3 regions of the Rhizobium sp. NFR12 genome follow, and region 2 is predicted to be linked to each of the others. Evidence: predicted binding sites of a transcription regulator. Region 2 holds the regulator's gene; each other region holds the start of a gene.
What was found. The regulator PhoB, encoded in region 2, activates phosphate uptake and scavenging genes when phosphate is short. The targets are predictions, from matches to a motif close to TGTCATNNANCTGTCAT.
Positions count from the first base shown of each region.

Region 1: the regulator PhoB is predicted to act here: its motif matches at 5,208-5,224, upstream of BLW69_RS21355 (NAD-glutamate dehydrogenase).
Region 3: the regulator PhoB is predicted to act here: its motif matches at 3,615-3,631, upstream of BLW69_RS04590 (DUF1045 domain-containing protein).

Region 1 covers NZ_FNWM01000007.1:39,117-46,367, forward strand. Annotated here, with positions in the region: gene BLW69_RS21325 (alkaline phosphatase) at 1-1,060, opposite strand, end outside; gene BLW69_RS23205 (hypothetical protein) at 1,218-1,343, shown strand; gene BLW69_RS21335 (aspartate-semialdehyde dehydrogenase) at 1,458-2,492, shown strand; gene BLW69_RS21340 (lytic murein transglycosylase) at 2,695-3,507, shown strand; gene BLW69_RS21345 (carbonic anhydrase) at 3,529-4,203, opposite strand; gene pdxY (pyridoxal kinase PdxY) at 4,272-5,147, opposite strand; gene BLW69_RS21355 (NAD-glutamate dehydrogenase) at 5,321-7,251, shown strand, end outside.
Region 2 covers NZ_FNWM01000004.1:111,484-118,734, forward strand. Annotated here, with positions in the region: gene BLW69_RS16865 (GcrA family cell cycle regulator) at 1-216, shown strand, start outside; gene BLW69_RS16870 (PACE efflux transporter) at 413-847, shown strand; gene BLW69_RS16875 (ArsR/SmtB family transcription factor) at 786-1,574, opposite strand; gene BLW69_RS16880 (DMT family transporter) at 1,699-2,613, shown strand; gene phoB (phosphate regulon transcriptional regulator PhoB) at 2,595-3,278, opposite strand; gene phoU (phosphate signaling complex protein PhoU) at 3,404-4,117, opposite strand; gene pstB (phosphate ABC transporter ATP-binding protein PstB) at 4,169-4,984, opposite strand; gene pstA (phosphate ABC transporter permease PstA) at 5,000-6,316, opposite strand; gene pstC (phosphate ABC transporter permease subunit PstC) at 6,313-7,251, opposite strand, start outside.
Region 3 covers NZ_FNWM01000001.1:944,069-951,319, reverse strand. Annotated here, with positions in the region: gene uraH (hydroxyisourate hydrolase) at 1-94, opposite strand, end outside; gene BLW69_RS04615 (ureidoglycolate lyase) at 91-615, opposite strand; gene BLW69_RS04610 (HepT-like ribonuclease domain-containing protein) at 599-961, opposite strand; gene BLW69_RS04605 (nucleotidyltransferase family protein) at 958-1,248, opposite strand; gene uraD (2-oxo-4-hydroxy-4-carboxy-5-ureidoimidazoline decarboxylase) at 1,311-1,808, opposite strand; gene puuE (allantoinase PuuE) at 1,805-2,755, opposite strand; gene BLW69_RS04590 (DUF1045 domain-containing protein) at 2,833-3,540, opposite strand; gene BLW69_RS04585 (NAD(P)/FAD-dependent oxidoreductase) at 3,653-4,807, opposite strand; gene mnmD (tRNA (5-methylaminomethyl-2-thiouridine)(34)-methyltransferase MnmC2) at 4,854-5,594, shown strand; gene BLW69_RS04575 (response regulator) at 5,607-7,251, opposite strand, start outside.

The DNA.
Region 1 (7,251 bases), on a different contig from region 2:
TCGCGGTCGTGCCCTTTTTCAGGAATTCGCGGTCAAGCGTCGTGTCCATGTTGCCGGTGTGGAACAGGCCGAGGATCTTGCCGGTATTGGTGCCGGATGCCGTTGCCAGTTCAGCCTTGCTGGTCGCAAGCATGTAGCCGGCGTCCTTGAACAGGGCGATGTAGTCCTTGTCGTCCTTGCGCTTGGATCCAGGCGTCGCCTGGGGCAGGAAGTAGGCGGAACCGCCGCCGAGTAGGACGTCCGGCTTGACGTCGAAGAGCATGCCGTTGATTTCCGCCTTGTCGCCGCGCTTGCGGGTATGGGCGACGACGGCTGCGGGTGTTGCGTCCTGAACTTCTGCGGTCGTGACGATGCCGATCGACTTCTTCGTCTGGCGGCGGACCGCCTCCGCATATGTTTCAACCTTCGGATCGTCCAGCGAGTCAGGCGTGCGGTCGGCATAGACGCCGATTGCGTTCACGGCTGTCTTGTGGCCGGTCATATATGCCGACATCGTGTTGGCGCTGTCGGTGGCAACGGCGTCCGTCGCAGACGTGCCGATAAAGGCTGCCGGCGGGATGTCGTCCATTGCGAGACGTCCGTTTGCCTTGCCCTCGGTCATGCCCTTGGCCATGATGCGGGCAGCGGTGCGATGCGCCACGGAAAGACCGTCGCCGATCAGGAAGATCACGTTCTTGGCCTTTGGCTGCGCCGTGGTGCCATAGACGTTCCAGGTCACGCTCTTGGTCTCAGGACCCGCGGAAACCTCAACCTTGTAGTCGCCGGCATTCGCGATCGTCAGTGCGCGCAGCACGACGGCGGAACCGAGAACCTTGTCCTTGTTCTTCTCTTCTGCGACGAACTCGACATCCTTGCCGAACAGAGACTTGTAGTCCTGGCCGTTGACGGTGATCTTGACGTCCTCAGGCTTCACGACCGAGCTGAACTCGACCTTGAAATCGAACGGCGAGCCGGTCAGGATCGTTGCACGATCGAGCGGAAAGACGTTTGCGGCGTGGGCGGCTTGCACGCCGCCGGAAAGGATTGTGGTGGCTGCAAAGGCAGCAAGAAGCATACGCATGAAAAGACCCCCGTCGGTTTGTCGGATAGAGGCTCGGAATAGCCCTCTGGGATGACAGTGCCGTGACAGAACCGTGATAAGCGTACCGATGTCCAATCGCATGAACCTTGACTCTCCGGTAAAACCTTTTATGAGCAGCCTTGGAAAAGGAGTGTCCATGCTTCGCCGCGACTTTCGCTTTGCTGCGTGCTATGACCTGGCAGTATCTGCCGGGCGGCTGGATGTTGCCCTTTCGGTTTCCGACAAAACCACGGCCAAAACGACGACGAAAATTATCGTCTGACGTCTCTGGCCACCGCTCTCTCCCCGGTACGGCCGGGGACAAGGAACACCGCGTCGCGCGCGACACGGGCTTCCCCCTCAGAAAACCGAGGAGAGACAGAAAGAGAGCAAAGAAATGGGTTTCAAGATCGCAGTCGCCGGTGCAACCGGCAATGTCGGCAGGGAAATGCTGAACATTCTGGCGGAACGTGGTTTTCCGGCTGATGAAGTCGTCGCACTCGCCTCCGCCCGCAGCCAGGGCACGGAAGTCTCCTTCGGTGACAAGACGCTCAAGGTGTCCAACCTCGAGAACTACGATTTCTCCGATACCGACATCTGCCTGATGTCCGCCGGCGGCGATGCCTCCAAGAAGTGGTCGCCGAAGATCGGTGCGCAGGGCTGCGTCGTCATCGACAACTCGTCCGCCTGGCGCTACGATTCGGAAGTGCCGCTGATCGTTCCGGAAGTGAACCCCGACGCCATCGTCGGTTTCTCCAAGAAGAACATCATTGCCAATCCGAACTGCTCGACGGCCCAGCTCGTCGTCGCGCTGAAGCCGCTGCATGACTTTGCCAAGATCAAGCGCGTCGTCGTTTCCACCTACCAGTCGGTGTCCGGTGCCGGCAAGGAAGGCATGGACGAACTCTTCACCCAGACGCGCGCCGTGTTCGTGGCTGATCCGGTCGAATCGAAGAAGTTCACCAAGCGTATTGCCTTCAACGTCATCCCGCATATCGATAGCTTCATGGAAGACGGCTACACGAAGGAAGAGTGGAAGGTTCTGGCCGAGACCAAGAAGATGCTCGACCCGAAGATCCGTGTCACCTGCACGGCCGTTCGCGTTCCGGTCTTCATCGGCCACTCCGAATCCGTCAACATCGAGTTCGAAAACGAGATCACGGCCGATCAGGCCCGCGATATCCTGCGCGAAGCGCCGGGTTGCCTCGTGATCGACAAGCACGAAGACGGTGGCTACATCACGCCTCTCGAATGCGCCGGTGAAGATGCGACCTACATTTCGCGTATCCGCGAAGACGCAACCGTCGAAAACGGACTCAACATCTGGGTCGTCTCCGACAACCTGCGCAAGGGTGCCGCGCTGAACGCGATCCAGATCGCCGAACTTCTGGTCAATCGCGGTCTCATCAAGCCACGCAAGGTTGCTGCTTGATAAGTAACGTACTTTATTAAGCAAATCCGCTTAGAAAGCCCCGTCAGAAATGACGGGGTTTTTTCGATTCGTCTCTCTTCACGAACTATTCATGGGAAGATGAATTGCGATTATCCGCCACTGGGGTCATAAGGCCGAATATAGCGCAATTCTTCCGGAAGCTTTCGGCCAAGCAATCCGGACTTTCGACGGGTTTGACCGCATGATGAAGACTATTCTGGCAGGATTGATCGCAGCAGCAACGCTTGCAACCGCAGCCCCGGCCTTTGCCGCCGCCTGCGGCAATGATGGAGCCGGTTTCGACCGCTGGGTCGCCGATTTCAAACAGCAGGCACCGTCCAAGGGTATCAGCCCTGCAGTTCTCGACCGCGCCTTTGCCAACGTCGTCTACAACCGCCCGACCATTCGCGCCGACCGCGGCCAGAAAAGCTTCAAGCTTTCCTTCGACGAGTTCATGAAGAAGCGCGGTGGCGCAACGATCATCTCGCGCGGCAAGTCCATGAAGAAATCCAACGCAGCGCTGTTTGCGTCGATTGAGCGCCGCTACGGCGTTCCGGCCGGTCCGATCCTGGCGATCTGGGGCATGGAAACCGGTTTCGGCAATTACATGGGCGACCAGCATACGCTGTCAGCCGTCGCAACGCTTTCCTATGACTGCCGCCGCTCGGCATACTTTACCGAACAGCTTTACGCTGCCCTGCAGCTCGTTGCCCGCGGTGATCTCAGCACCACTGCAAAGGGTGCGGCGCATGGCGAAATCGGCCAGACCCAGTTCCTGCCGCTCAACGTCATCCGCTACGGCGCCGATGGCGACGGTGACGGCCATATCGACATGGTCCGTTCGCGCGCCGATGCCCTGGCATCGACCGCCAACTTCCTCAAGGGTCATGGCTGGCGTACAGGCGCCGGTTACCAGCAGGGCGAGCCGAATTTCGTCGCCATCCAGGGCTGGAACGCGGCAACCGTCTACCAGCAGGCGATCGCATACATGGGCGCCCAGATCGACGGCGGCTGAGCCGTTACACCGTTGAAATGATCAGGCCGGGCTCTGCTCGGCCTCGATCGCCGGTACACTGATGTCTGGCCGGGTGAAATCGCCCTTCTCGTTCATCACCCACAACTCGCCGGTCGAGATATCGAACCAGGCGCCGTGAATGTCGAGTTCTCCCTTTTCCGTGAGATTGCGGACGAAGGGGAAGGTCTGCAGATTGGCGATCGAATTGCGGATCGACACCCGTTCGAGCGCTGTCTGACGCTCGCTCTGGGTCATCAGGTCGTTGCTCTGGATCTGCGTGGCCGCAGGCCTGACCAAACCCATCCACTTGCCGATGAAATCCCCCTCCGACAGCGGCTTCATGGAAGCGTCGAGCGCTGCCTGGATACCGCCGCAGCGGCCGTGGCCCATGACGACGATATTGCGGATCTCGAGCACCTGCACCGCGTATTCGACCGCAGCCGATGTCCCGTGAAACTGGCTGTCGGGCTCGTAGCGCGGTACCATGTTGGCGACGTTGCGGACCACGAAGAGTTCTCCCGGACCGCAGTCGAAGATCGTCTCGGGCGCCGCGCGACTGTCGCAACAAGCAACCAGGAGCGTATGCGGCTTCTGGCCGGTATCGGCGAGCGCGCGGTAGCGCTCCCGCTCGTCGCTGTAGCGACCACTCATGAAGTTACGGTAGCCCGAAAGCAGTTTTTCTGGAAATTCGCTCATGGCTCACGATTATCGTGCAGCCAGACGAGAATCAACGGCCATTGTGTGGATGCGCATGCTCTTTGAGCTTACGGCTTGCGCCTCTTAAGGGGATGCACGAGCCGGCGCATCTGGACCATCGCCATCGGCGTCGAGAGGCTGGCGGCATCCATTTCCAGCGTCAGCTCGTTGGCCCCGCGCTTTACCGAACGCGCCAGCACTTCGAACACGCTGGCAGTCGTTGTTTGCAGGGCTTTCTCTTCATCCATGCCGGACATGACGCGGGCGAGAAAAACCGCCGAGAGCAGGTCTCCGAGCCCGTTCGGGGCGTGGTCGATCAGCCGGTGTTCAGCCAGCAGCGCATGATTGCCGGTGAGATAGAGATTGCCTGTACTGCCTGTCATCATCGGCACCGCCGAGGTCACCAGCATCCGCGGCGGCCCAAGCGCGATCGCTGCCTCCATGATCGCATTGTTGTCATCGAGCGGTGCACCCGAGAGCCAGGCAAGCTCGTATCGGTTCGGCGTGGCGATGGTGGCAAGCGGCAGAAGCTCGTCGCGGATCGCTTCGGCTGTCGGCTGCGGGATATAGAGCCCGCCGAGATCGCCCATCACGGGATCGCAGACATAGATAAGGTCCGGGTTGTTTCTCCGCAGCGCCTCGATCAGTCGTGCCACGGCGCGCGGCTGCGCGGCATTTCCGAAATACCCGGTCAGCACCGCCTTCACTTCGCCGAGCCATGGCGCCCGGATGAGATCGTCTATAGCCTTGTCGAAATCCGATTCGGGAAACGTCAGGCGCGTCGAAGGACCGTGCCCGGGATGCCAGGGCAGCACGACGGTCGGCATGGCCCAGACGGGATATCCCAGGGTCTCGAGCGCGAAGACGGCGGCCCGGTTACCGACCGAGCCACGGATCACATGGCTGGAAATGACGATGACCGCGCCTGAATTACCCTGCATGATGCTTGCTTTCGACGTTATCGAACCGTTGATCGGATCTCTGTGTCGGCATGTCAACAAGACGTGACACGCCTATGACAAATTCCAGCCGCAAGCACCGGTGAGACACCGCGGCAAAGCATAATGACATTGGCTGCGTTTTATCGCACGTTGAGAAAAAATTTAGGGAGAGACAGATGGCAGGCCGGCAAAACCCGAAGCGGGACAAGCAGATCGAGAAGGCGGGCAAGATTGCGGCCGCTTCCGGCATGGAGGACAATCTCGATCCCTTCCTGATCTTCAGCCGCGCCAGCAGTGACGATCTCGAAAACTACACGCCAGAAATGCTTGCCCTGTGCGCGGGACATGCCGCAAGACGGCTGAAAGCCTGGACGCGAATCAAGGCCGACATCACAATCGAAACCCTTGATGGTGTCGAGCCCGATGGAATGCCGGTTTCGATCATTACGGTGATTGATCGCAACATGCCGTTTCTATTCGATTCGGTCATGGGTGAAGTGACGACGGCCTATCGCGACCTCACGATGGCCGTCCATCCGATCCTCGTCATCGAACCGGGCAAGCAGCCGACGCTTCACTCGAGCGAGCGACCCGGCGACCCGGCCCATCACGTCAGCCTGATCCAGATCCATGTGCCCCAGCTCAACGACGAGCAAGCCGACGGGCTGGTCGAGCGAATCCGCTATGTTCTTAACCAGGTGCACCAGGCCATCACCGGCTGGTCCGCGATGCTCGGCGTTCTCAAAGACGCCCAGGCCCAACTCGTCAACGCGAAAAAAGGCAAGAAGGCCGATGCCGACGAGGCGTATGCTTTTCTCGACTGGCTCAGGAACGACAATTTCACCTTCCTCGGCATGCGCGAATACACCTATTCGGGCAAGGGCGCCGATGCCAAGGTGGAGCGCGGCAAGGGCAGGGGCCTCGGCATCCTGTCCGATCCGGATGTGCTCGTGCTGCGACAGGGCAAGGATCAGGTCACGACGACGCCAGAAATCCTCGAATTCCTCGACGGCCCGGATTTCCTCATCGTCGCCAAGGCCAACGTCAAATCCGTCGTGCACCGTCGCGCCTATATGGATTACGTCGGGGTGAAGCGCTTCGATGAAAAGGGCAATGTGGTCGGAGAACTGCGCATCGTCGGCCTGTTCACGTCCACGGCCTACACGCAGTCCGTCCGCGACGTGCCGCTGCTGCGCGCAAAGATCGCCCGTATTGAAAAGAATTTCGGGTTCGATCCGGAAAGCCATTCGGGCCGCATGCTCGAAAACACGCTGGAATCCTACCCGCGCGACGACCTTTTCCAGATCGATCTCGACGTGCTCTCAAGCTTCTGCGAACAGATCATGGAGCTGAGCGAGCGCCCGCGCGTGCGCGTGCTGCCGCGTATCGACCATTTCGACCGTTTCGTCTCTGTTATCGTCTATGTGCCGCGCGAGGATTATAACTCGATCGTCCGCGAAAAGGTCGGCGCGTATCTCTGCGAAATCTTCGACGGCCACGTTTCGGCCTATTACCCGGCCTTTCCGGAAGCCCGCGTTGCCCGCGTCCACATGATTATCGGCCGCAGCGGCGGCAAGACGCCGCGCGTCGCGCAGGCAAAGCTTGAGGAGGCCGTGCGCCTTATCGCGACGCCGTGGGAAGACAGGTTCGCATTGCTTGCGGAAGACGGCCCCCGCCTTTCCGTCACCCGCGCTTTCCAGGAAGCGTTCTCTCCGGAAGAAACCTTTGCCGACCTGCCCGATATTGCCGCCTGCGCTGCCGGCGAGACCATCCGCATCGACTTCTACCGGCGCCCCGGTGACGATGCGAACACCGTTTCGCTAAAGATCTTCCACCGCGACCAGCATCTTTCCCTGTCGCGCCGCGTGCCGCTTCTCGAAAATCTCGGCTTTCACGTGGTCAGCGAGCAGACATTCGAAATCCACGCCGGCCCGCAGGCGGACCTCATCGTCCTGCACGACATGGAACTGCAGCTCGACGGTGCCCGCGAGATCGATCTAGCGCGTGAGGGACAGCGGCTCGAAGACGCATTCCTCAGGGCGTTCGAGGGACTGATCGACAATGACGGCTTCAACCGCCTCGTTCTGCTCGCCGGCCTTTCCGCCCG
Region 2 (7,251 bases):
GCTTCCGGCAGCGTCGTTGTGCCGATCTCGCGCCGTCTGTCGCTGACGGATCTCACCGAGCGCACATGCAAGTGGCCGGTTGGCGATCCGCTGACGGACGACTTTCATTTCTGCGGTTGCGATGCGCAGGATGCGTCGCCCTATTGCAAATATCACGCGAAGCTTGCCTACCAGCCGGTGCACGAGCGCCGTCGTCCGGCTGCTCGCGCGTCCTAAGTCAGGCGGCTGCGGAAACAAGATCGAAGGCGGGCTCTGGCCCGCCTTTTGCGTTTTCGGCATGGCTGACTTGCGCTGAAAAAACTTGCCTCGCACTCCCTGGGCTCCTATTTCGGCCTCGAGAGAGGACGACCTCCCCCTGAATGGGCATAACGCCGGGACGACCCGGCATGAACCTCACCTAAAGGGGAAGATCATGCGCTCGATAAGAGACCGTATTCGCCACGCCATCAGCTTTGAAATCATCGGGCTTCTGATGATGGTGCCGCTCGGCGCTTTCGTCTTCGACATGCCGGCCGAACATATGGGCATTGTCGGCGTCGTGTCTGCGACGGTCGCGACCGGCTGGAACTACCTCTACAATCTGGGTTTCGACCGCTTTCTGCAGGCGCGACGGGGTACGACGCTGAAGACGCCTGCCTTGCGCATTGCTCATGCGGTGCTGTTCGAAATCGGTCTGCTGGTCGTGCTGATGCCGTTTATCGCGTGGTATCTGCAGATTACCCTTCTCCATGCGCTGACAATGGATATCGCGATCGCGCTGTTCTACGTGGTCTATGCCTATCTCTTCAATCTTGGCTACGACAAGCTGTTCCCGCTGCCGGAATGGAAGACCCAGGAAGCCGCCTGACCATCAGAGTTCCGGACGGTGCAATACGCCAGTCCGATGGAAGCCTGAATGTCTCGGCAAACCCGATCTCTCCGGCGCGCGTGATCCGCAGAGCCCGGGTTTCCTCCCGGCGGCTGATCCAGCCGACGCCAAGAGCGCGGTCCAGCAGTGCTGCACCCATTTGTCCCGCCAGATGCGGCCGTCGCTCGCTCCAATCCAGGCATGTCCGGCAGAGCGGGCGTTTCGAACGGGTCAGCTGTTCGAGATCGATCCCGAAATCACAAAAGAACCGTCTGCCCTCGTCGGTGATCAGGCCGGCTCCATCGCCGAGCAGCATGTAGCCGCTTCCTGTTAGGGCATCGGCGAGCGCGATGGCGAGACGGCCGGCCATGTGATCGTAACAGGTGCGGGCAAGCCGTAACGCTTCGTCTTTCGGGCCGACAGGATGATGGCGCTTCGGCCCATCCGCGGCGACTGCCATCAACGCGTGGATCGCGTGCGCGACTTCCGGAGAGGCAAGTCGGTAATAGCGGTGCCTGCCCTGCTTCTCGACCTCGATCAGGCGAGCCTGCGCCAGTTTGCCGAGATGGCCGCTGGTGGTCTGCGCGGTGACGCCGGCGTGGCGTGCCAGTTCGCCCGCCGTCAGCGCCTGTCCGCCCATCAGCGCGGACAGCATGTTGGCGCGTGCAGCATCGCCGATCAGGCTTGCAACTTCCGCAATCGTATTTCCTGAAACCATATTGGGCATGATCCAGTTCTAGCACCGGAAAACTTTGCCGTCAGCGGTCAACGGTTCGGCCGTCGTCGAAGCATTTCTTTTCCTGGTTCCGCTAAGAGGGGCGGAGATTGCATTCATGGGGACAGGAACTGGAATGGCGGACACCAAAACAAGCATGGCAACGGATCTGTTGCTGCTCCTCACGCTCGCGACGCTTTGGGGCGCGTCCTACACGCTGATCAAAGTCGGTGTGGAGACGATTTCGCCTGTCACCTTTATTGCCGTCAGAACACTGGTCGCTGGGCTCATTCTCGTTGTGGCACTTCGGCTGCGCGGATTAAAGCTGCCGACCGACCGGCAGACGTGGAAGCTTTTCACGGTTCAGGCATGCCTCAACAGCGCGGTCCCCTTCACCCTCATCGCTTGGGCCGAACAGACGACCGATGCGGGCCTTGCCACCATTTTGAGTTCAACGACGCCGATCTTCGCCTTTCTGCTGACGGCGCTGATCACCCGCCATGAAAGCATTTCGGGACCTAAACTGTTTGGGGTTGCCGCAGGCATTGTCGGCATATGCCTGATCGTCGGCATGGAGGCGCTTGCCGGATCGGGTGAGAACCTCTGGGCGCAACTCGCCATCGTGGCGGCGACCATCTGCTATGCGGCGGCGGCCATCTTCGGCAAGAACTTTAGGGGACTGGACCCGATGATGCCCGCCGCGGGATCGCTGATCGCAGGCGCCGCCATCCTTATTCCCGTGAGCCTCGTGGTCGATCGGCCCTGGACGCTGACGCCCAGCGCCGATTCGATGCTCGCCCTGTTGGCGCTGGCGGTATTTTCGACGGCGCTCGCCTTCGTCATCTACTTCCGGCTGGTCCAGACGCTCGGCTCCGTCGGCACGACGGCGCAGGCCTATCTGCGGGTGCCGATCGGCGTTGCCATCGGCGTCGTGTTTCTCGGCGAAACGCTTGCCTCCACAGCCTGGCTCGGTCTCGCCTGCGTCGTCACTGGTGTCATTGCCATGACGCTGCCGGCTAGGAGACGCGGTGCTCAGGCTTCCATCGAGTAACCGGCACCGCGGACCGTGCGGATGACATCCTGCATGTTGGAAAAGTTGAGCGCCTTCCGGAGGCGCCCCACATGCACGTCGACGGTACGCTCATCAACATAGATGTCATGACCCCAGACGCCGTCGAGCAACTGCGAGCGCGAAAAGACGCGGCTGGGCGACGCCATCAGGAATTCCAGAAGTCTAAACTCTGTCGGCCCGAGGCGAACTTCGCGGCTCTTGCGGTGAACGCGGTGGGTTTCGCGGTCGAGTTCGATGTCGCCGCATTTGAGGACGCTCGACAGCACTTCGGGTCGGGCACGACGCAGCATCGCCTTGACGCGGGCCATCAGCTCCGGTGTCGAAAACGGCTTGACCACATAGTCGTCGGCGCCCGTGGCAAGCCCACGAACGCGCTCGCTTTCTTCGCCGCGCGCCGTCAGCATGATGATCGGCAGGCGTTCCGTCTCCGGCCGCATGCGCAGGCGACGGCACAGTTCGATGCCCGAAACGCCTGGCAGCATCCAGTCGAGAATGAGAAGATCCGGAACGCGCTCCTGAAGCCTGATTTCCGCTTCGTCACCGCGAAGCACGGTATCGACCTCGTAACCCTCGGCCTCCAGGTTATACCGAAGGAGGACGCTGAGGGCCTCTTCGTCTTCCACGACTGCGATCTTCGGCTGCATTCCGACTTGCTCCGTCACTCGTCCCGAACCGCACTTAGATCCGCCAGATCCGCTCGCGCTGCTTCAGGTCATTGGTTTTGGCAGTCATCGTCCCGAAACCGGCAGGCGATTTCGGGAGAGCTGCATCATGTCCCGGCGGAGCCGAGCATGTTGGACGTATCGTCCTTCGGACGTTCGCCCTCCGGCTGTGCACCGGTCGCGATGTAGTAGATGGTCTCGGCGATATTGGTCGCGTGGTCGCCGATGCGCTCGATGTTCTTGGCGCAGAACAGGAGATGGGTGCAGGTAGTGATGTTGCGCGGATCCTCCATCATGTAGGTGAGGAGTTCGCGGAACAGCGAGGTGTACATCGCGTCGATTTCTTCGTCGCGCTGGCGGATGATTTCGGCTTTTTCCGCGGAGCGGTTGGCGAAGACATCAAGAACGTCCTTGAGCTGCACCAGCGCCAGTTCGGAAAGATGCTCCAGACCACGGGCGAGCTTGCGCGGGACGCCTGTTCCCTGCACGGCGAGCACGCGCTTGGCGGTGTTCTTACCAAGGTCGCCGACGCGTTCCAGGTCAGCTGCAATGCGCAGCGTGCCGATGATTTCGCGAAGGTCGGCCGCCATCGGCTGGCGCTTGGCGATGGTGACGATCGCCTTGTCCTGGATATCGCGCTCGGCATGGTCGAGAATGACGTCGTCCGAGATGACCTTCTGGGCCAGCGCCGAGTCGGAGTTGACGAGCGCACGCACGGCGTCACCGCACATCTGCTCCGCCAGGCCGCCCATTTCGGAGATCCGGCGGTTCAGGTATTTCAGTTCCTCGTCATAGGCCGAGAGAATATGGGTCGAAACCATGTGTCTGATCCTTGATGTCTGCAGTTGCGGCTGACGGGCTCTGCGCCCGCATCAGCCGAAGCGGCCCATGATGTAATCCTGGGTGCGCTGGTCATCCGGATTGGTGAACATCTTGTCGGTATCGTTTTCCTCGACCAGATTGCCGAGATGGAACATCGCCGTGCGCTGCGAAACGCGGGCTGCCTGCTGCATCGAGTGGGTGACGATCACGATCGTGTAGTTGGCGCGCAGTTCGTGGATCAGTTCCTCGACCTTGGCCGTAGCAATCGGGTCGAGTGCCGAGCACGGCTCGTCCATCAGAATGACTTCAGGCGAAACGGCGATCGCACGGGCGATGCAAAGGCGCTGCTGCTGACCGCCGGAAAGGCCGGTACCGCCTTCATGCAGGCGATCCTTGACTTCTGCCCAGAGGCCGGCGCGCTGCAGGCTTGCCTCGACGATCGCGTCCATTTCCGTTTTGCCACGGGCAAGGCCGTGGATGCGGGGACCGTAGGCAATGTTCTCGTAGATCGACTTCGGGAACGGGTTCGGCTTCTGGAACACCATGCCGACCCGGGCACGCAGCTCCACGACGTCGATTTCCTTGTCGTAGATATCGTCGCCGTCGAGCGTGATCTTGCCGGTGACGCGGCAACCCTCGATCGTATCGTTCATGCGGTTCATCGTGCGCAGGAAGGTGGACTTGCCGCAGCCGGACGGACCGATCAAAGCAGTGACGGTATTTTGGCGGACATTCAGGTTCACGTCATAAAGAGCGCGCTTGTCACCGTAATAAACGGAGACATCCTTGCCGATCATCTTATATGCAACGTCGTTCATTTTCTTGTCCAGCGCCTTCTCAACTGCAGCTTCTGACATCATGTTCATTGCTTCCCCCTTCCTCTACCAACGCCGTTCGAAGCGGCGTCGCAAGAGAATTGCGCCAACATTCATCAAGATTAGGAACAGGAGCAGGATCATGATCGCTCCCGAGGTTCGTTCAACGAAGGCGCGTTCCGCCTCGTTAGCCCACATGTAGATCTGTACCGGCAGCGCTGTCGACGGATCCATCGGCGTGGTCGGATAGTTTGCCACGAAGGCGACCATGCCGATCAAAAGAAGCGGCGCGGTTTCGCCGAGGGCGTGCGCGAGGCCGATGATCGTACCGGTCAGGATACCGGGCATGGCAAGCGGCAGGACATGGTGGAAAATCGTCTGCATCTTCGAGGCACCGAGCCCGAGCGCTGCAGCACGGATCGACGGTGGTACTGCTTTCAGTGCCGCGCGGGTGGCGATGATAATGGTCGGCAGCGTCATCAGCGTCAGCACCAGGCCGCCGACGAGCGAGGCCGAGCGCGGCAGGCCCATGAAGTTGATGAAGACCGCGAGACCCAACAGACCGTAGACGATCGACGGGACCGCTGCGAGATTGTTGATGTTGACCTCGATCAGGTCCGTGAACCGGTTCTTCGGGGCAAACTCTTCAAGATAGATCGAGGCTGCGACGCCGATCGGCAGGGACAGGACGAGCACGATCAGCATCATATAGAAGGAGCCGATCAGAGCGACGCCGACGCCGGCTGCTTCCGGACGGCTGGACGCGCCGTTGAAGAAAATGCCGGTGTTGAATTCCTTGGCGAGCGCCCCGCTGTCGGCCAGCTGCTTCATCCATCCGACCTGCTGGTCGGACACCTTGCGGCTGGTTTCCGCCACGTCGAGATTGATCTGGCCTTTCACGGCGCTGTCGATATCGCCGGCTGCCAGAAGCGAAACCGTCTGGGTCGTGCCGATGATCTCAGGATCGGAAACGACCATATCGCGCAGCTGGCCACGAACGCCGTCCGAAATCATCTGGTTGACGGCACGCAGACCCTGGCGATCGTTTTCGGCGACGCCCAGAACCTTCGCCAGCGCATTGCGGGCGACGATCGGGTAGTTGGCCGTCATCAGCTTGGCCGGATCCGTAGCCCGCACATTATCCTTGTCGATTATCTGCTGCGAGAACTCCACAGGGATGGTGATCATCGTCTGCTGAAAGGCGGTATAGCCCTTCGAGACGACCGACCACAGAAGGAGCATCAGGAACAGGATGCCGAACGAGAGAGCAGCGATGCCATAGGCGCGGAAGCGGCGCTCGGCGGCGTAGCGGCGTTTGATACCGATATCGCGACGGGCAGGCTTGGCCAAGACGCCGGCGGTGGAGGAAACCACGTCGGTCATTCGTACTGCTCCCGGTATTTGCGCACGATGTAGAGCGCGTAGATGTTGAGGCAAAGCGTGATCGCAAACAGCGTGATGCCGAGTGCGAAGGCGACAAGCGTCTGCGGCGAGGTGAATTCAAGGTCGCCCGTCAGCTGGCTGACGATCTTGACGGTCACCGTCGTCATCGGCTCGAACGGGTTGAGCTGCATGCGGGCGGCGACGCCTGCTGCAAGCACCACGATCATGGTTTCGCCGATGGCGCGTGAGGCAGTCATCAGAAGTGCGCCGACGATGCCCGGCAGTGCTGCCGGCAGGACGACCTTCTTGATGGTTTCGGACTGGGTGGCACCGAGACCGAGCGAGCCGTCACGAAGCGTTCCCGGCACGGCGGTGATAATGTCGTCCGACAGCGACGAGACGTAAGGGATCAGCATGATGCCCATGACGAAGCCGGCGGTGAGAACGCTCTGCGCCTGGATAAAATTTGCATAATCGCCGGTTACGAGGCCATTCAGCTGCGAAGACAGGTCGCGCAGGAACGGGCCGACCGTTGTCAGGGCAAAGAAGCCGTAGACGATGGTGGGAATGCCGGCAAGAACTTCGAGCAGAGGCTTTGCCACGGAGCGGACACCGCGGGAGGCGTATTCCGACATGTAGATCGCGGAGAACAGGCCGCTCGGGACGGCGACGAGCATGGCGACGAAGCCGATATAGAGTGTGCCGAGAAGCAGCGGGATAAGGCCGAACTGACCAGCCGAGTCCGTGGCGCCGGCGGCCGCAAAGCGCGGATCCCACACGGTGCCGAAGAAGAACTCCCACGGCGGGATGCTGGTGAAGAAGTGCGTCGCTTCCGTCAGCATCGAGGCGACGATGCCGACCGTCGTCAGGATCGCGATCGAGGATGCGACGACGAGGCTGGCGAGGATCACCTTCTCGACACGGTTGCGGGCCCG
Region 3 (7,251 bases), on a different contig from region 2:
GAACGTCGCCGTCGATGCGGTAGAGGTCGATGACGAGCCCCGAGGCAGGCGCACCGCTCGCGGTATCGAGCACATGGGTGGTGAGGCCGGTCATAGGCTGGGCTCCGTGATGCGATAGGGTTTGTCGAAGAAGAATTCCTCGAGGTTTGCCGCCGTGTTGTCCCGGTCGACGACGAGGAAGTCGCTGACCTCGCTTAGGGCCATCAGCGGATGATGCCAGGTATTGGCGAAATAGTTCACGCCCTGATGCGGCTGCGCCAGAAAGACTTTCGGACGCCCCGGCCGGCCGTCCTCGTCGTCGGAAACGCCCACCAGAAACGGCCGCCCGGAGAGTGGCATGAAACTCTGGCTGCCGAACGGATGCCGCTCCATCATCCCGACCTCGTGCGGGAAACTCCGCGGCTGGCCGCGAAAAATGTTGAAGATCAGCCGCTCCGGGGCCCCGACTACGACCGGTGAGGCCAGCCCATGGTAGCGCTCCGTCGTGCCGTTGTTGATCAGCCGCATCGTCGCCGGATCGGCCTCGATCACGTCGCCATAGGCTGCGAATGCTGCTTTGGTGAGCGGGAGGATGTGGAGGGGTTCGGGGTCGGTCAAATCATTCGCCTTGGGCATGGAAGTTGCGCAGAGATTGGAGTTGGTCGAGAAGGTCGGGAAGATCGATCGTCACCGTGCGCCACACCGTATCGACGTCGATATCGAAATACTGATGCGCGACCCGATTGCGCATTGCCCTGATATCCTGCCACGGCACCTCCGGGTGAGCGGCGGCGAATTCGGGAAACCTGTCCATGATTCTCGTCACGCATTCGCCGATCGCAGCGATGTTGGCGATTACCGCATCCTGCGTCCGCTGGTCCGCTCCGAATGATACGCGGTCAGCACCGTCGACATAAGCAATAGCGCGTGATCCCGCGACTGACATGCGCTCTACGTAGAGCTCCAGCCGACCGCCCGTCATATGGCAAGCGCTTCAGAAACGATGCGCTTGCGCAAATTGGGAGGAAAGTCGCCGGGCACCTTGATATCGACGGGAACGCCGAGTGCTTCTTCGAGCTCCCATTGCAGCCCGCCAAGAGTAAAAAGCGATGTGTTCGGCGACGGGTCGACCAGAATATCCAGATCGCTTCCGGCATGATCCTCGCCCCGCAGGACGGAACCGTAGACGCGCGCGTTGAAGACCTGCCGACGGGCGACAATCTCCCGGATCACTCCCCTGTTCTTCTCCAGCGCTTCCGACGGTCTCATGTGGCCACCACTCGTTATCCATCCAATATAGGCCACAAGCGACGGCGAAGAAAGCAACCCCCTCACGTCTCCGGCAAAAGCGCAAGCAGCCGCAGATGCGCGATCCTTTCCACCTGGGCGCAGGCGGTCTTGAACTCCTCATCGGCGTCGTTGCCGACGCGGGTCTCGAAGGCGGCGAGGATGTCGTCCTTTGTCAGGCCTTTCACGGCGATGATGAAGGGGAAGCCGAATTTTGCGACATAGGCGGCGTTGAGTTCGGTGAAGCGTGCGTGCTCATCTGGGCTCAGACGATCGAGACCGGCGCCGGCCTGTTCGCTTTTGCTCTCTTCAGTCAATCCGCCGGCGATGGCGAGCTTGCCGGCAAGGTCCGGATGGGCGTTGAGGATGCCGAACTTCTCCTGCGGGTCCGCGGCGCGAAAGACCGCCACCATCGCTTCATGCACGCCCTTCGCCGTCAACGGCACGAAGATCATGCCGCCGTCATAGGCGCGCTCGGCGATAAAGGGCGAATGTTCGAACACGCCACCGAAGGTCGCGACGAAATCGTTGCGGGCGGTCATCGATCGGTCACCATGCTGGTCACAGACGCATCCGATGGCTTGTGATGGGCGTGCCAGTGGCGGGCGATCTCGATGCGTTGCGGCAGCCAGACCTTGTCGTGGGAGAGCACGTATTCCATGAAACGGCGCAGCGCCGCCACGCGACCCGGACGCCCGACGAGGCGGCAATGGAGACCGACCGACAGCATCTTTGCCGCCCCCTCCTCGCCTTCCCGGTAAAGCGTGTCGAACGCATCCTTGAGATAGGTGAAGAACTGATCGCCGGTGTTGAAACCCTGCGGCGTGGCAAAGCGCATGTCGTTGGTTTCCAGCGTATAAGGGATTATCAGGAACGGCTTGCCATCCAGCCCCGGCACCCAATAGGGCAGATCGTCGGCATAGCTGTCGGATGAATAGAGGAAACCGCCCTCTTCCATGACAAGCTTCAGCGTGTTGTCGGAAGGCTTGCCCTGATACATGCCGTAGGGACGCTCGCCGGTAAGCTCCGTATGCAGGCGCACCGCCTCAAGGATGTGTTCGCGTTCCCGCGCTTCATCGAAATCCTTGTATTCCAGCCAGCGATAACCGTGGCTGGCGATCTCCCAGCCCGCTTCCTTCATGGCTGAGACGGCCTCTGGATTGCGGGCCATGGCAAGCGTGACGCCATAGACGGTGGTCTGCACGTTGAGTTCGGTAAACAGCCGGTGCAGCCGCCAGAAGCCGGCGCGAGAACCGTATTCGTAGATCGATTCCATGTTGAGATTGCGCTGGCCCGGCCAGGCGGCGGCGCCGACGATCTCTGACAACAGGTTTTCTGACGCCGGATCATCGTCGAGGATCGAGCTTTCGCCGCCCTCCTCGTAGTTGATCACGAACTGCACGGCGATATTGGCGCCGCCGGGCCATTTCGGATCGGGCGTGTGGCGGCCATAGCCGACGAGATCGCGGGGATAGTCTTTTATGGTTATGGGCATGGTCCACCTCGATTATCTCTTGTGGAAGGTAGCCCAGCCTTTCCGCCGATGTCGAGACGGAACGTGATCGCTCAGGCGATCTTGCGGGCGGAAACGCGCCCCATCGGATGCAGCGAATGGACATGGAACGGCGCACCGGGCTCATTTTCGACGAACAGCGCGATGTTGGCGATTTCCAAGGGACGCAGCAGATACGGATTGAAATGGGCGCGCAAGGCCGTTTCGAAACGCGGCATCTCGGCCGCTGTCATCGGGCCCGTCAGCGTCATGTGAAAGCGGTATTCTTCCATCACGTAAGGGTTGCCCCAGCGATGAAGATTGGAAAACTGCGGTGCCGAGAGATCGCCGGGATCGGCGCGTTCCAGTTCGCCTTCCGAGAGCGGCGCCCGAAACGCATCGAATTCCTGCACGACGGCGCAGGCGAGAAACCGCATCCGCTCGCAGGGAAGCGCCGGCACAAGGCCGAAATAATTGCCGAGCCGGGCCACTTCGAGAGGCGGCAGTTCGAACGGATCATGGGCACCGGCAAAGCGCATCAGATGGCGCAGCAGCATCTGTTCGGTGATTTCAGGCGCCAGCCGGAACGGCGCCTTCAGCGTGGCGTGAAAACCGCAGCGACGCGGCAGCGCGGTATGATAGGCGATCTCATGCAAACCTAGGTTGCAGATCTCGGGCGGCTCCATCGCCTCACCGGAATAGGCACTGCGGCCGAGCCATTGCGCCGCGGCAAGCGTCAGCGGATCATGCGCAGGTGGCGTAAAATAGAGTGCGTAGCGCATGCGTCACCTTTTCTGCCCCTGTTCGTTTATTCACGCATGCTCATCAACCCCACGAATTGGGTTACGCGATTTGCGTGACAGATTAACGACGAGAAAGGGCCGAAACGCGCGTTTAACGCGTAGCAACCGCAAGATGATCCGAAAGTATAAAACTCTCGGGTAGCGAGTGCTCCTGGCCGATGACGAAACCGAGCGCAGCATCTGCAAGCCTGTGGGCAAGCCCGAAGCTGACCTTGAAGCCGCCGGTGAGAGCAATGACGCGCGGATGGTCGGGATGCGGACCGACCATCGGCTCCCGACCGATCGCCTTCGGCCGTAGCCCGGCCCAGCGCTCCACCACTTCCGCACCGGAAAGTGCCGGCACGAGCGCGCGGGCGCGGACCAGGAGATCGTCGAGCTTGGCATCGGTGGCAAACGGCGCGTCGAATTCCTCCTCGCTGGTGCTGCCGACCGCCACGTGGCCATCGTCATGGGCGATCACATAGAGCCCGTTGAGAAACAGGATCGGCAGCGCCGGATCGATATCGGCCTTCAACAGCGCCGCCTGCCCCTTCACCGGCTGTCCCAGCGGAACCGAGATGGATGGAGACAGGGGACCAAGCAGCGGAAACGACTGCGGGCCGGCCGCAATCATGCAATGGCCAAAACCGATCGAGCGCCCATCGGCAAATTCGACGCGGTTCGCCACCGGGTCGATCCGCTCCGCCGGCAGTCCTTCGATCACGCTGACATGCCGGGCGTTGCCAAGGACGGCGGCGAGCGCTGCCATGAGATGTCGGGGGGAAACGCGGGCAGCAAACGTGTCGTGCACGATGCCGGCTTCGGTAAAGGCCGGATCCGGCCAACATGCGAAGGGGGACGCATCGAGCACATGCCAGTGGAACGGATCGCCGTCGTGCCGCCAGTTGACCTCCGCCTCCTGCTGATGGCGTAGGGCGATGGGTCTGAGATGCGGTTTCGGCAGCGGGATCAGCCGACCGGAGCGGCGATAACCGCAGGACAGCCCGGTCTCGCCTTCGAGCCTAGAAACTTCGTCTTCGAGGGCGACCAGCGCATCGAACTGCGCCTGTTTTTTGTCGTTCCAGCGGTCGGGCACATGCGACATCAGCGCACCCAGAATGCCGCCGCTGGCACCCTGCCCCAACCGTCCCGCTTCGACCAAAAGGGTGCGGATGCCAAGCCGTTCCGCCTTGACCGCAGCCCAGAGGCCCATGATGCCGCCGCCGATGATCAGGAGATCGACATGATCGCCGGGGAGATGCGGCATCGCTGGCGATTGACCCCGGGGACCTCGAGGATTATCCGCATCTTCCATGAGCAATCACGATCCCGAAATTGTAAAAGACGACGCCACGCCTGAAGCCCCGGCGCTCGACTGGCATGACGGCGATATGCCGTATTCGACGGAATTTGGCGACCACTTTTATTGCCGCACCGATGGCCGCCTGGAATGCGGCCATGTGTTTCTGGCCGGAAACGGCCTGCCGGAGCGCTGGACCGAGATGTCGCCAGCTGGAGACACGTTCCGGATCGGCGAACTCGGTTTCGGCACCGGCCTCAACGCCTGCGAGACCTGGCGCCAGTGGGCGCTTTTCCGCAAACCCGGCACGCGGCTGCATTTCACATCGTTCGAGCTCTATCCAATGCAGCGCGACGAGATCGGGCGGGCACTGGCGCGGTGGCCGGAAATCGATGCGCAACGGCAGGCACTGACGCAAGCATGGCCGGATGAGCCGAGCGGCCGGATCATCATCGACCTCGACGATCAGACGACGCTGACGGTTGTCTGCGGCCCGGCGCTCGACGGCGTCACGGCTGCGGGAGACGAGTTCGACGCGTGGTTCCTCGATGGCTTTGCGCCGTCGCGCAATCCGGACATGTGGTCGCCGGAGCTGATGCAGGCGCTGTTCGACAAGACCCGCATCGGCGGCACGTTCGGAACCTATGCGGCAGCAGGCTTCGTCCGGCGCAATCTGGCGGCGGCCGGCTTCACCGTGGAGCGCCAACCCGGTTTTGCCGGAAAGCGAGAGATGCTGAGCGGACGCAAGGGCTGAGGCTCCAAGACCTCAATTGCCGTCGAGCGCCGAAACGACGACTGCCCCATCCAGCCAGTGACGGATCTTGTTCTCCAGCGCTTCAGGGCTAATTGGCTTCGACAGATAATCGTCCATGCCGACCTGGAAGCAGAGCTCGCGGTCGCTTTCGAGCGCGTGGGCCGTGACGCCGATGATCGGGACATGCGTGCCGGTCGATGTCTCGAGTCCGCGGATCTTGCGGGTCGCCTGATGGCCGTTCATCACCGGCATCGACACGTCCATGATGATCACTGCCGGATCATACTTCTGCCAGGCCTCGACGGCTTCCGCCCCGTTCTTGACGATCTGGAACAGCCATCCGGTCATCTGCAGGATCTGGGTAAAGACGATCTGGTTGACCTCGTTGTCCTCAGCCACGAGAACATCGAGCGTTGGTTTGACGATGGGAGCGACGGTGTTTTGTTGCGCCACCGGTTCTGCAGGCTTTGAGCCAGCTGTGTCGACGGCTGGAGTAGACGACGCAATGAGCGGCACCGCCTGCCCGGATGCGCGGCGCCGGGTGCGGATGACGCGGACGACGTCGATGATCGTGCTGCGCAAAAGGGCTGCGCGGGCGGGCTTCATCAGATGCGCCTGAACATTGAGCTCGGCAAACATCGTCTCGTCGTTTGCCATGTCCATCGACGTCAGGAAGACGATGCCGGTGAAATCGAAGCGCCTGTCGCGCCGGATCGCCTTGGCGCAGTCGAACCCGTTCATCTCCGGCATGTGATAATCCAGCACGACCACATCGATGACGATGCCGAGCCTGGTTGCTTCGTGAAGGAAGGCAAGACCCTCCGCCCCGTTTTCAGCGGCAACGGTCTCGAAGCCCCACATGCTCAGCTGCTCGGTGAGGATGCGGCGGTTCACAGCGTTGTCGTCGATCACGAGCACCCGGGCACCGCTGGTGCTGACCGGCAGCGTCACTTCCATCTTGCGTTCGGCAACCACGGCAAACGGCAGGTTGACGGTAAAGACCGAACCGCGGCCAAGCTCGCTCTCGACCTCGACGGAACCGCCGAACAGCTCGACCAGACCAGACGTGATCGCAAGACCAAGCCCGGTGCCTTCATGACGGCGGGTGGACGACGTATCCACCTGGCTGAACTTTTCAAACACCGACCGAAGCTTTTCTTCGGGAATGCCAAGGCCGGTATCCTCGATGCGGATCGACAGCATCAGCTGGTCACCATCGATCGGCCGCGACTTCAAGTCGATGAAGACATGGCCCTTTTCGGTAAATTTGACGGCATTGCCGACCAGATTGGTGACGATCTGGCGGAAGCGGCCGGCATCGCCGAGCACCGTTTCGCGCACAGACACCTCGCCGCGGACGATCAGTTCGATATCCTTGTCGGCGGCGGCCGACGACAGAAGCGTCGCCACGTCCTCGATTGCCTCGACAGGATCGAACGGCGCCTTGCGCAGCTTCATCTGGCCGGCATCGATCTTGGAGAAATCGAGAATGTCGTTGATGATCGTCAAGAGCGCATTGCCGGATTTGACGATGATGTCGACGAAGGTCTTCTGGCGGGTATCGAGGCTGGACTTGGCGAGCAGTTCGGCCATGCCGAGCACGCCGTTCATCGGCGTGCGGATCTCGTGGCTCATGTTGGCAAGGAATTCCGACTTC